DNA from 3 places in the Streptomyces sp. NPDC044719 genome. Region 1 is predicted to be linked to each of the others. Evidence: riboswitches for the same ligand, from Rfam matches in the RefSeq annotation. Region 1 holds a riboswitch; each other region holds the start of a gene.

Region 1 (3,265 bases):
GCCTGTTCCAGCGCCGGGTGGGCGCGCAGCAGGCGCAGGGCCTCGGCGTGCCGTTCGTCGTCGGTGAGGTCGGAGTCCAGCAGCTCGCACAGGGCGATGTCGTCCGCGAGGCCGAGCCGGGCCGCCCGCTCGCGCAGCCGCAGCACCGGCATCGTGGGGATGCCCTCGCGCAGATCGGTGCCGGGGGTCTTGCCGGACTCGTGGGAGTCGGAGGCGATGTCCAGGACGTCGTCCGCGAGCTGGAAGGCGACGCCGAGCCGCTCGCCGTACTGGGTCAGCACGTCCACGGTCGTCTCGTCGGCGCCGGACATCATCGCGCCGAACCGGCACGACACGGCCACCAGCGAGCCGGTCTTGCCGCCCAGCACGTCCAGGTAGTGCTCGACGGGGTCGCGGCCGTCCTGCGGTCCGGCCGTCTCCAGGATCTGCCCGGTCACCAGCCGTTCGAACGCCTCGGCCTGCACCCGCACCGCCTCCGGGCCGAGGTCGGCCAGGGTGTGCGAGGCACGGGCGAAGAGGAAGTCGCCGGTGAGGACCGCGACGGAGTTGTCCCAGCGGGCGTTCGCGCTCGCGACCCCGCGGCGCACCGTCGCCTCGTCCATCACGTCGTCGTGGTACAGCGTGGCGAGATGGGTCAGTTCCACGACGACGGCCGACGGCACGATCCCGGGCGCGTACGGGTCGCCGAACTGGGCGGAGAGCATCACGAGCAGCGGACGGAACCGCTTGCCGCCGGCCCGCACCAGGTGCTGGGCGGCCTCCGTGATGAAGGGCACCTCACTCTTGGTGGCCTCGAACAAGCCTTCCTCGACAGCCGCCAACCCGGCCTGGACATCGGCTTCCAGAGCCTGGTCCCGCACGCTCAGCCCGAACGGCCCGACGTCGGTCACGAGGGGTCTCCTGTCTGCTGTGTCTGCCGGTGATTACGCGGATTGTCGATAGGTCGCTGCCATCACTCGAGTCAGCGTATCCGGTCACGTTTCGATCACCGCCAGCGCCCATGGTTACAGGCCGGGTGGTATCTGATCACGACCGTTATGTTTTTGATCGGGCCATAAGAACAGACATTTGTCGACTTACCAGCCGATAGTGAGATATTCACGATTTGCCATGACGACTGAGCAAATTACCTTTGACGGTAATTGCCCCACAGGCTTGTGATCAGTGAGTTGAATCACGTTAACCCCTTTGCCGCGCCACCCCGGCATCGACCCGTACCTCCTTCAGCCGAACGCCAGTTGAGCCTTGGCTTCCGCAAAGGATCAAGCGGACCAAACACCCCCGACCAAGGTCAACCGCGCGATATGTGACTCCGGCGCTTGTTCCCGACATGTGCTCTCGCATACGTTCCCGGCCTGTCCGGCGGACGCCGAATCCTGCCGCCGCCCGGACCCCCACACGAACCGACTCACTCACGCAGGGCAGGAGCGGGGGACCCAGGTAAGTCGCCGGTCCGCACAGCGGCACGGCTCGGGGTGAAGCCGCGTACGGCAGTACACCGCCGTACGCGGCCGGGCACCTCCCGGCCCGAACCCGACAGCTCACCTCGCAGGCGCCGGAGAGGAACATCGCCATGGCCGGACGAGGCAAGCACCGTCGCCCCAGAACCAACCCGCTCACCCGAGGTGTCGCGATCGCCGGCACCGGCGGAGCGGCACTGACCCTCCCGCTCCTCGGCGCGACGCACGCGAACGCCGTGGAGCCCCAGGCGGTCAAGCCCGCCAAGTCCCTCACGTACACCGTGACCAAGGGCGACACGCTCTACCGCATCGCGGACAAGTACGACGTCTCGGGCGGCTGGAAGAAGCTCTACAAGGACAACCGCTCCGCCGTCGGCGACGACCCGAAGCTGATCCACCCGGGCCTGAAGCTGAAGGTGTCGACGACCAAGGCGGCCGCCACGAAGGAGGCGGCCAAGTCGTCCGCCGAGCCGGCCGCGAAGCCCGCCGGCGGCGTCGCCAAGGCCACCCCGGCCTCCGCCAAGACCTACGCCGACAACCTCGACGGATGGATCCGTGAGGCGCTGGACATCATGGCGCAGAAGGGCATTCCGGGGTCCTACGACGGCATCCACCGCAACATCATGCGCGAGTCGTCCGGCAACCCCCAGGCGATCAACAACTGGGACTCCAACGCGGCCAAGGGCACCCCGTCCAAGGGCCTGCTCCAGACCATCGACCCGACCTTCCAGGCCTACCACGTGGACGGCACGTCGTGGGATCCGTACGACCCGGTCGCCAACATCACGGCGGCCTGCAACTACGCGGCCGACCGCTACGGCTCGATCGACAACGTCAACGGCCCGTACTGAGCCGACCCGCCCAGCAGTCGCTCGAGGACGACGGCGATGCCGTCGTCCTCGTTCGACAGGGTGATCTCGTCGGCCACGGCCTTGAGTTCGGGATGGGCGTTCGCCATCGCGACGCCGTGGGCCGCCCAGTCGAACATCGGGATGTCGTTGGGCATGTCACCAAAGGCGATGGTGTCCGCCGGCCGCAGCCCCAGATGCTCGGCGGCCAGCGCCAGGCCCGTCGCCTTGGTGACGCCGCACGGCTGGAGCTCGACCGTGCCGGGCCCCGACATCGTCACCGTCGCCAGGGAGCCGACCACCGAACGGGCCGTCGCCGCCAACTCGTCGTCCGTCAGGTAGGGATGGCGCAGCAGCACCTTGCTGATCGGCTCGCCCCACAGATCGTCGCGCCGGTCGACCCGCACGGCCGGCAGGGTCGGGTGCGGCATGAGATAGCCCGGCTCGATGAGTGTGAGCCCGTCGACCCCGTCCTGGTCGACCGCGGCGTACACCTGCCCCACCTCGGCCTCGATCTTGCCGAGCGCGGTCTCCGCCAGTTCCCGGTCCAGGGTGATGGACCACAGCAGCCGGTCCGCGCCGGCGTCGTACACCTGCGCGCCCTGCCCGCACACCGCGAGCCCCGTGCAGCGGAGGTCGTCGAGGAGCGGTCGCACACGTGGCGCCGGCCGGCCCGTCACCACGAGGTGCTGGGCACCGGCCTCCGCCACCCGCGCGAGCACGGCGAGCGACCGGTCGGAGAGGGTGTCGTCGCCGCGCAGCAGCGTTCCGTCCAGGTCGGTGGCGATGAGTGAATATGCGATGGGTGCGGCCATGATCTGAGAATACGGACAGCGCGGCCCTTCGTTTCATCGCGCCGTGGACACCGATTGCCCGGTTGAAGGCCTCTGTACCAGTTGGCAACAACATGGTCCGCTACCTACCGGCGAGGCCGTCTCGGGCGGTACCTTCCAAGTG
Region 2 (3,265 bases), on a different contig from region 1:
CGGGCTCGGTGACTGGACGCCCAACCCCGACCGCTTCCCGGGCGGACTGAAGCCGCTCGCCGACCATGTGCACGGTCTCGGTATGCAGTTCGGGATCTGGGTCGAGCCGGAGATGGTCAACGCGGACAGCGACCTGTACCGCGCCCACCCCGACTGGGTGCAGTATCAATCGGGACGAAAGCGGACGGAGTTCCGCAATCAGCTCGTACTGAACCTGGCCCGCGAGGACGTCCAGGAGTACCTGTGGGAGCAGCTCGACGGGCTGCTCTCCAGCGCCCCCATCGACTACGTCAAGTGGGACTTCAACCGCTGCTTCACCGACGCCGGCTGGCCGGACGACCCCTACCCGCAGCGGCTCTGGGTCGACCACGTACATGCCCTGTACGCCCTGCTGGACCGGCTGCGGGCGGCGCACCCCGGTGTGGCCTTCGAGTCCTGCTCGGGTGGTGGCGGCCGGATCGACCTCGGGGTGCTGGGCCGCACGGACCAGGTGTGGACCTCCGACAACACCGACCCGCTCGACCGGCTCGCCATCCAGCACGGCTTCAGCCAGATCCATCCGGCCCGGGTCATGGCCGCCTGGGTCACCGACAGCCCGAACGCCATGCTCAACCAGCGGTCCAGCTCCCTGCGGTTCCGGTTCGTCAGTGCCATGGCCGGCGTGCTCGGGGTGGGCGGCGACCTCACGCGGTGGACGCCGGAGGAGCTCGCCGAGGCCCGGGGCTGGGTGGAGCTCTACAAGGAGATCCGGCCCGTGGTGCAGCGCGGCGACCTGTACCGGCTGCGGGCGCCGGAGGGCGGCTCGAGCGCGGTGCAGTACGTCCTCGGTGACGAGACCGTCGTCCTCGTCTGGCTCCAGGCGCAGCGCTACGGCGAGCCCGTTCCGGCGCTCCGGCTGCGGGGCCTCGACCCGACAGCAGTGTATGAATGCCCCGAAACGGGCGAAGTTCACCGAGGGGCCGTACTTACTCATCACGGGCTGCGAATCGGCCTGCGCGGGGACCTGGATGCCACGGTCGTCCGCCTTAGGCGTAAGTAGCCGTTCTGTCCGGATCGGGTAGATAAGGCGAATAAGGCGCTTCAGGTGTTTCGGTGTAACGTGCCCCGATCGTAAAGGAGATGTGGTCGGGGTGCGTGACCATCGTCATATTCGTGACGATGTGTTGTCGTCATGTGCACGTAATTCTCGCGCTATTCAGGGACATTGAGGAAACCGGGAGATCGGTAATCCACGCTCGGTGACGGTAAATATGCCGATGCGTCCAGAGAAACGCGGTCACAGGCAACCGCAAGCTTGTCCCATTGCGTCTTGGTCGCTTACGTTCCACACCAATCCGGACGGACGCCTAATCCTGCCGCCGCCCGGAGCCCCACACACTCACCCGTGTATGGCAGGAGCGGGGGACCCACAGGTAAGACGCCTGTTCCGGTTCCCGGAACGGCTTGGGGTTCAGCCGCACTTCGGTGCGGCCGGGCATCTCCAGCCCGCACCCGACAGCTCACCTCGCAGGCGCCGGAGAGGAATTCGCCATGCCCGCGAAGGGTAAGCACCGCCGCCCGAAGTCCCAGCGTTTCACCCGCTCCATCGCCGTCGCCGGAACCGGTGGCGCCGCCCTCGCCCTTCCGCTCATGGGGGCCACCGGCGCCCACGCCGCGACCCCGCAGTCGGCTCCGGAAAAGGCCGTCCAGTCCGCTCCGGCCGCCGAGAAGAAGGCCGCCGAAAAGGCCACGGGCGCCCACACGTACACCGTGAGGGCCGGCGACTATCTCGCGAAGATAGCCGACGACCAGAACGTCAGCGGCGGCTGGAAGAAGCTCTACAGCGACAACCGTGACGCCGTCGGCTCCGACCCGTCGCTGATCCACCCGGGCCTGAAGCTCTCGATCGGCAAGAAGGCGGCGAGCGCGCCCAAGACGCAGTCGTCCGCGCCCAAGGCGGCCGAGAAGCCGAAGGCGTCGGCTGAGAAGTCGTCCGCCGCCGAGTCGTCCTCGAAGGCCGGCACCGCCGCGAAGCCGGCCGCCGCCAAGCCGGCCGCCGAGGCCTCCGGCTTCAGCCTCCCGGTGGACGGCGCCGCCGTCGGCACCCCGTACCACATGTCCGGCAGCATGTGGTCCAGCGGCTATCACACCGGTGTCGACTTCGTCGTCCCGACCGGCACCTCGCTCAAGGCCGTCGGCGCCGGCACGGTCGTCTCCGCCGGCTGGGGCGGCGCGTACGGCAACCAGGTCGTCATCCAGCTCGAGGACGGCAAGTACGCGCAGTACGCCCACCTGTCCCAGCTCTCCGTCTCGGCCGGCCAGACCGTGACGGCCGGGCAGCAGGTCGGCCTGTCCGGTGCGACCGGCAATGTGACCGGACCGCACCTGCACTTCGAGATCCGCACCTCGCCGGACTACGGCTCGGACGTGGACCCGGTCGCCTACCTGCGCTCGCACGGCGTCTCCGTGGGCTGACCGACCGCGACACCCCCTGCCTGACACGCAGCCGAAGGCCGGACCCCGATCCCCGGGTCAGGCCTTCGGTGTGTGCGGCTGCCGATCGACTCAAGGGATGGACCCTCAAGGGATCGCCACTCAAGGGATCGACAGGGGGCGGCAGTTGGGCCACAGTGATCCCGTCGTGAGTGCAAGCGCTTTCTGAAGGAGCTGTGTTCCGTGCCGACCACCCGCAGAATGTTGGGAGCCCTGACGGCGGGAGCCGCGCTGGCGGCCCTCGCCCCGATGCAGAGCGCGAACGCCGCACCCCGGAACCGGCGCCTCATCGCCCACGACGACTTCTGCCACGGACTCGGTCAGTGGGCGACCGAACTCCAGGACGGCGGGTCCGTCACCGCCTCCCGAGGCGTCCTGGACATCGACGTACCGGCCGGGGCGACCGTCTGGTACAGACGGCGCCTCGAGGGACCGTACGTCCTCGAATACACCGCCACGCCCGTCTCCGAGGGCGGGGCCAACGACCGGGTCTCGGACCTCAACAACTTCTGGAACGCGACCGACGTCCGCTCCCCGGACGACCTCTTCGCCACGCCACGTGGCGGGGCGCTGGAGGAGTACGACCACCTGACGACCTACTACGCCGGATACGGCGCCAACTACAACACCACGACCCGGCTGCGGCGTTATGTGGGCCAGGCCGGTGTGCGTCCCCTGATCCACGACTACACCGAGCCGCTGCTGGTCCCGGGCGAGCCGAACCGGGTCCGGATCGTCTCGAACGGGTCGACGGTGCGGTGGTGGAACAACGGGCGGCTCGTTTTCGACTACA
Region 3 (3,265 bases), on a different contig from region 1:
CCGAGGGCGAGCGGGAAGATCTCGAGGTCGGAGGAGCCGAGCTTGCGAAGAGAAGTCATGCCTCTCGTCAACGGCCGTGCCGGAGCGGCTCATTCCAGGTCAGACGCAAAAGTCGTGTAAACGGCCGCCGCACATGCCGGAAACCGGCAGCCCTGACGTCGGGGGGGCGTCGTCAGGGCTGCCGGTGCTTCGACTGGCTTGTGGCGCTTACGGGTTCAGGCCCTTGCCCCGCAGCCACGCCATCGGGTCGATCCCGCTGCTGGAACCGCCGGAGTGAACTTCGAGGTGCAGGTGGGCACCGGTGACGTTGCCGGTGGCGCCGACGCGGCCGATGACATCACCCGTGCTGACCTTCTGGCCGACGCTGACGCCGATGGAGGACTGGTGCGCGTACCAGATCTCCGTGCCGTCATCGAGGGTGAGGACCGTCTTGTAGCCGTACGAGCCGTTCCAGCCCGCCTCGGTGATGGTGCCGCTGTGCACCGCCTTGATCGGCGTGCCCGTGGGGGCGGCGAAGTCGAGACCCGTGTGGTAGCCGGAGGACCAGTAGGCGCCGGCCTGGCCGAAGCTGGAGGTGATGGTGTACGAGGAGGTCGGCAGCGTGAACTGCTTGGCGAGGGCGGCGAGCCGCTCGGCCTCGGCCTTCTTCTTGGCCTCCTCCTCCGCCTTCCTCTTGGCCTCGGCGGCCTTGGCCTTGGCTTCCTCCTCCGCCTTGGCGACGGCTTCGGCGGCCGCCTTCTCTGCGGCGTCGGCGGCGTCCTGCGCGGCCTTGGTGTCGATCTGGTCCTGCTGGTGCTCGACCTGGGCCATGATCCGGGCGCGCAGCGCCTCGCCGGCGTCGGAGGAGCCCTGCTCGGTGTCCGCCGTGGCCGTCGTGCCGAGGCCGCTCAGCGGAGTCGCGGAGCCCGCGGGGGTGTCGTCGTCCGAGATGAGGGAACCCACCGAGGGCAGGTCCGGCACGGAGATGGACACCGGCGGCTTGCCGGTCTGGGCGCTGGCCATGCCGCCCGCGCCCACGGCGGCTATGACGCCGACGCCCAGGACGGTGGAGCTGCGGGCGAGACCTCCGCCGCGCTGCTTGGTGACGCGATGCCGGCCACGGACGGGACGGATGGATTCCTCGGTGGGGTTCCACTCCTGGAACGGGCCCTCGTCGGTGCGCTGACCGCCGTAGCCGAAAGTCTCGGTGTCGCGCTGGTTCTGCGCGAACGGGGCCGCGGGGGCAGGCCGGTTGGACGCCACGTGGGCGTACTCCTTTCCTTCCTTCTCGCCTACCGGGTTAGCTGACGGGTTCGGAGCAGGAAGGTCTCCTACGCGCGTATACCAACCGTGCTTCCACGGCGGTTTACGCCCGATTCACCCCAAGTGGTGGTTCCCCGGTTCCCTTTCGGGATTCGGCGCGTGCGCACGGAGCCGCCTTCTGTGACGGCTGGGACGACCGCGCTGCGTTATCGAACGTTAATAGACCCGGGGAGCGTATTCCAGCGATTCCACTTGATCATTAACCTTTTTCGTGCGGACTTACCTGCCACGACCGGCTTAAATCGGGCGAGTTACCCGCTCCGCAAGTGACTGCTGGGTATTGACGGTGTGTCAGTTGCTCTGCGGAGCGGCGCGCTTCGCTCACGGGCAGTAATCGGGGTGTGGAGAAGCGGAAAACACCGAGGGCCGGAACCCTTTCGGATTCCGGCCCTCGGCCTTCAGTAGCGGGGACAGGATTTGAACCTGCGACCTCTGGGTTATGAGCCCAGCGAGCTACCGAGCTGCTCCACCCCGCGTCGTTGTGATTCCAGTGTACGCCATCCGCGGGACCACTCGTGACCACCCACCCGCTACAGCAGATGGCGGTTCGGGGCCTTGGCCCGGTGCTCGTGCTCTGGGAGGACGACGACCTCCGCCCCGCCGGCCGCCAGGACTCCGCTGCCGTCGGCGCCCTGGACGAAGGTGTCCGGCTCACGCCAGGCCGTGACCACACGGCGTACGCCCGCGTCGAGGAGCAGCCGGGCGCAGGGTGCGGGGCGGGAGGCGCGGCGGGCGCAGGGCTCCAGGCTGCTGTAGACCGTGGCGGTGGCGAGGCGCGGGTCGGACGGGTCGAGCTTCGCCAGGGCCGCCTCCTCGGCGTGCGCTACGGGGTCGCCGCCCTCGCGGGAGTGGCCGCGGGCCAGTTCCGTGCCGTCGGCCGCGACCACCACCGCGCCCACGCTGAACGCCGTGTCCGACGGCGGGCAGAGGTCCGCCAGTTCGCAGGCGAGGGCCAGCCAGTGGTGGTCGGCGGCGGTGGGGAGGGGGCCGGTGCCCGGGGCGGTGGGTTCGTAGCGCATGAGGACCACGTCCTCGATGCGCCGCGTCTCCAGCAGCCGGAGCCTGCCGCCCTGGTAGCCGCCGGGCCCGAAGAGGCGGGGTGCCTTCGGATCGCCCACGAAGAGCGGGGCGAGCACCAGCTGGAGTTCGTCGGCCAGGCCCTGGGTGAGGAGCTGGGTGTGGATCAGACCGCCGCCCTCGACCATGAGCCGCCGTACGCCCCGTACGTCGTGCAGGTGGGTGAGGAGCCGGCGCCAGTCGAGGCCGGTGCCGAGGGGGACCACGTCGGTGGCGAGGCCGAGGGCCCGGGCGCGCTCGGCGCCCTGGTCGGTCGTGTAGAGGACCTTCTCGCCGCCGGTGTGCCAGAACTTGGCGTCCGGGTCGAGGTCGCCGGAGCCGCTGACGGTGACCTTGAGGGGGTACTCCGGTTTCCCGGCGGCCCGGCGGGCGGCCCGGCGTTCCTCGGAGTTCACCAGGAGCCGGGGGTTGTCGGCGCGGATGGTGCCGGCGCCGATCAGGATGGCGTCGACGCCGGCCCGGACCTCGTCGACCCGGTCGAAGTCGGCCGGGCTCGACAGGAGCAGGCGGTCGGGTCCGGTGTCGTCCAGGTAGCCGTCGAGGGAGACGGCTGCGGACAGCAGGACGTACGGGTGAGGCATCGACGCTCCGCGGCTGGTCGGGACGGCGGGACTGGACAAGGTCACCCAGGCGGCCTTGGTTCAAGTTTGAAACAAACCTACACTGACGGCATGACGACTCGCTGGCTCACCCCCGAGGAGCAACGCGCCTGGCGCGCGTACATCGCCTCCTCGCTGCTCCTGGAGGACGCGATCGACCGGCAGCTCCAGCAGGACGCCGGCATGCCGCACCTTTACTACTCCATCCTGTCCGTCCTGTCGGAGTCCCCCGAGCAGCGCCTGCGCATGACCGATCTCGCCGAGCGGCTGAAGATCACGCGCAGCCG

The links. A riboswitch is a leader RNA that binds a small molecule or an ion and turns the genes downstream of it on or off. The one in region 1 is predicted to bind cyclic di-AMP.
Region 2: another riboswitch for cyclic di-AMP. It lies ahead of AC07DF_RS34535 (M23 family metallopeptidase); the one in region 1 lies ahead of AC07DF_RS01040 (transglycosylase SLT domain-containing protein).
Region 3: another riboswitch for cyclic di-AMP. It lies ahead of AC07DF_RS11595 (M23 family metallopeptidase); the one in region 1 lies ahead of AC07DF_RS01040 (transglycosylase SLT domain-containing protein).

The regions. Positions count from the first base shown of each region.
Region 1 covers NZ_JBWKHE010000001.1:220,358-223,622, reverse strand. The annotation lists gene AC07DF_RS01045 (polyprenyl synthetase family protein) at 1-890, opposite strand, end outside; cyclic di-AMP (ydaO/yuaA leader) riboswitch at 1,400-1,570, shown strand; gene AC07DF_RS01040 (transglycosylase SLT domain-containing protein) at 1,574-2,311, shown strand; gene AC07DF_RS01035 (HAD family hydrolase) at 2,275-3,123, opposite strand.
Region 2 covers NZ_JBWKHE010000010.1:46,325-49,589, reverse strand. The annotation lists gene AC07DF_RS34540 (alpha-galactosidase) at 1-1,039, shown strand, start outside; cyclic di-AMP (ydaO/yuaA leader) riboswitch at 1,370-1,528, shown strand; gene AC07DF_RS34535 (M23 family metallopeptidase) at 1,531-2,454, shown strand; gene AC07DF_RS34530 (DUF6250 domain-containing protein) at 2,656-3,265, shown strand, end outside.
Region 3 covers NZ_JBWKHE010000003.1:21,469-24,733, forward strand. The annotation lists gene AC07DF_RS11590 (aldo/keto reductase) at 1-59, opposite strand, end outside; gene AC07DF_RS11595 (M23 family metallopeptidase) at 208-1,242, opposite strand; cyclic di-AMP (ydaO/yuaA leader) riboswitch at 1,254-1,410, opposite strand; tRNA gene AC07DF_RS11600 (tRNA-Met) at 1,705-1,778, opposite strand; gene AC07DF_RS11605 (dihydrofolate reductase family protein) at 1,833-2,960, opposite strand; gene AC07DF_RS11610 (MarR family winged helix-turn-helix transcriptional regulator) at 3,051-3,265, shown strand, end outside.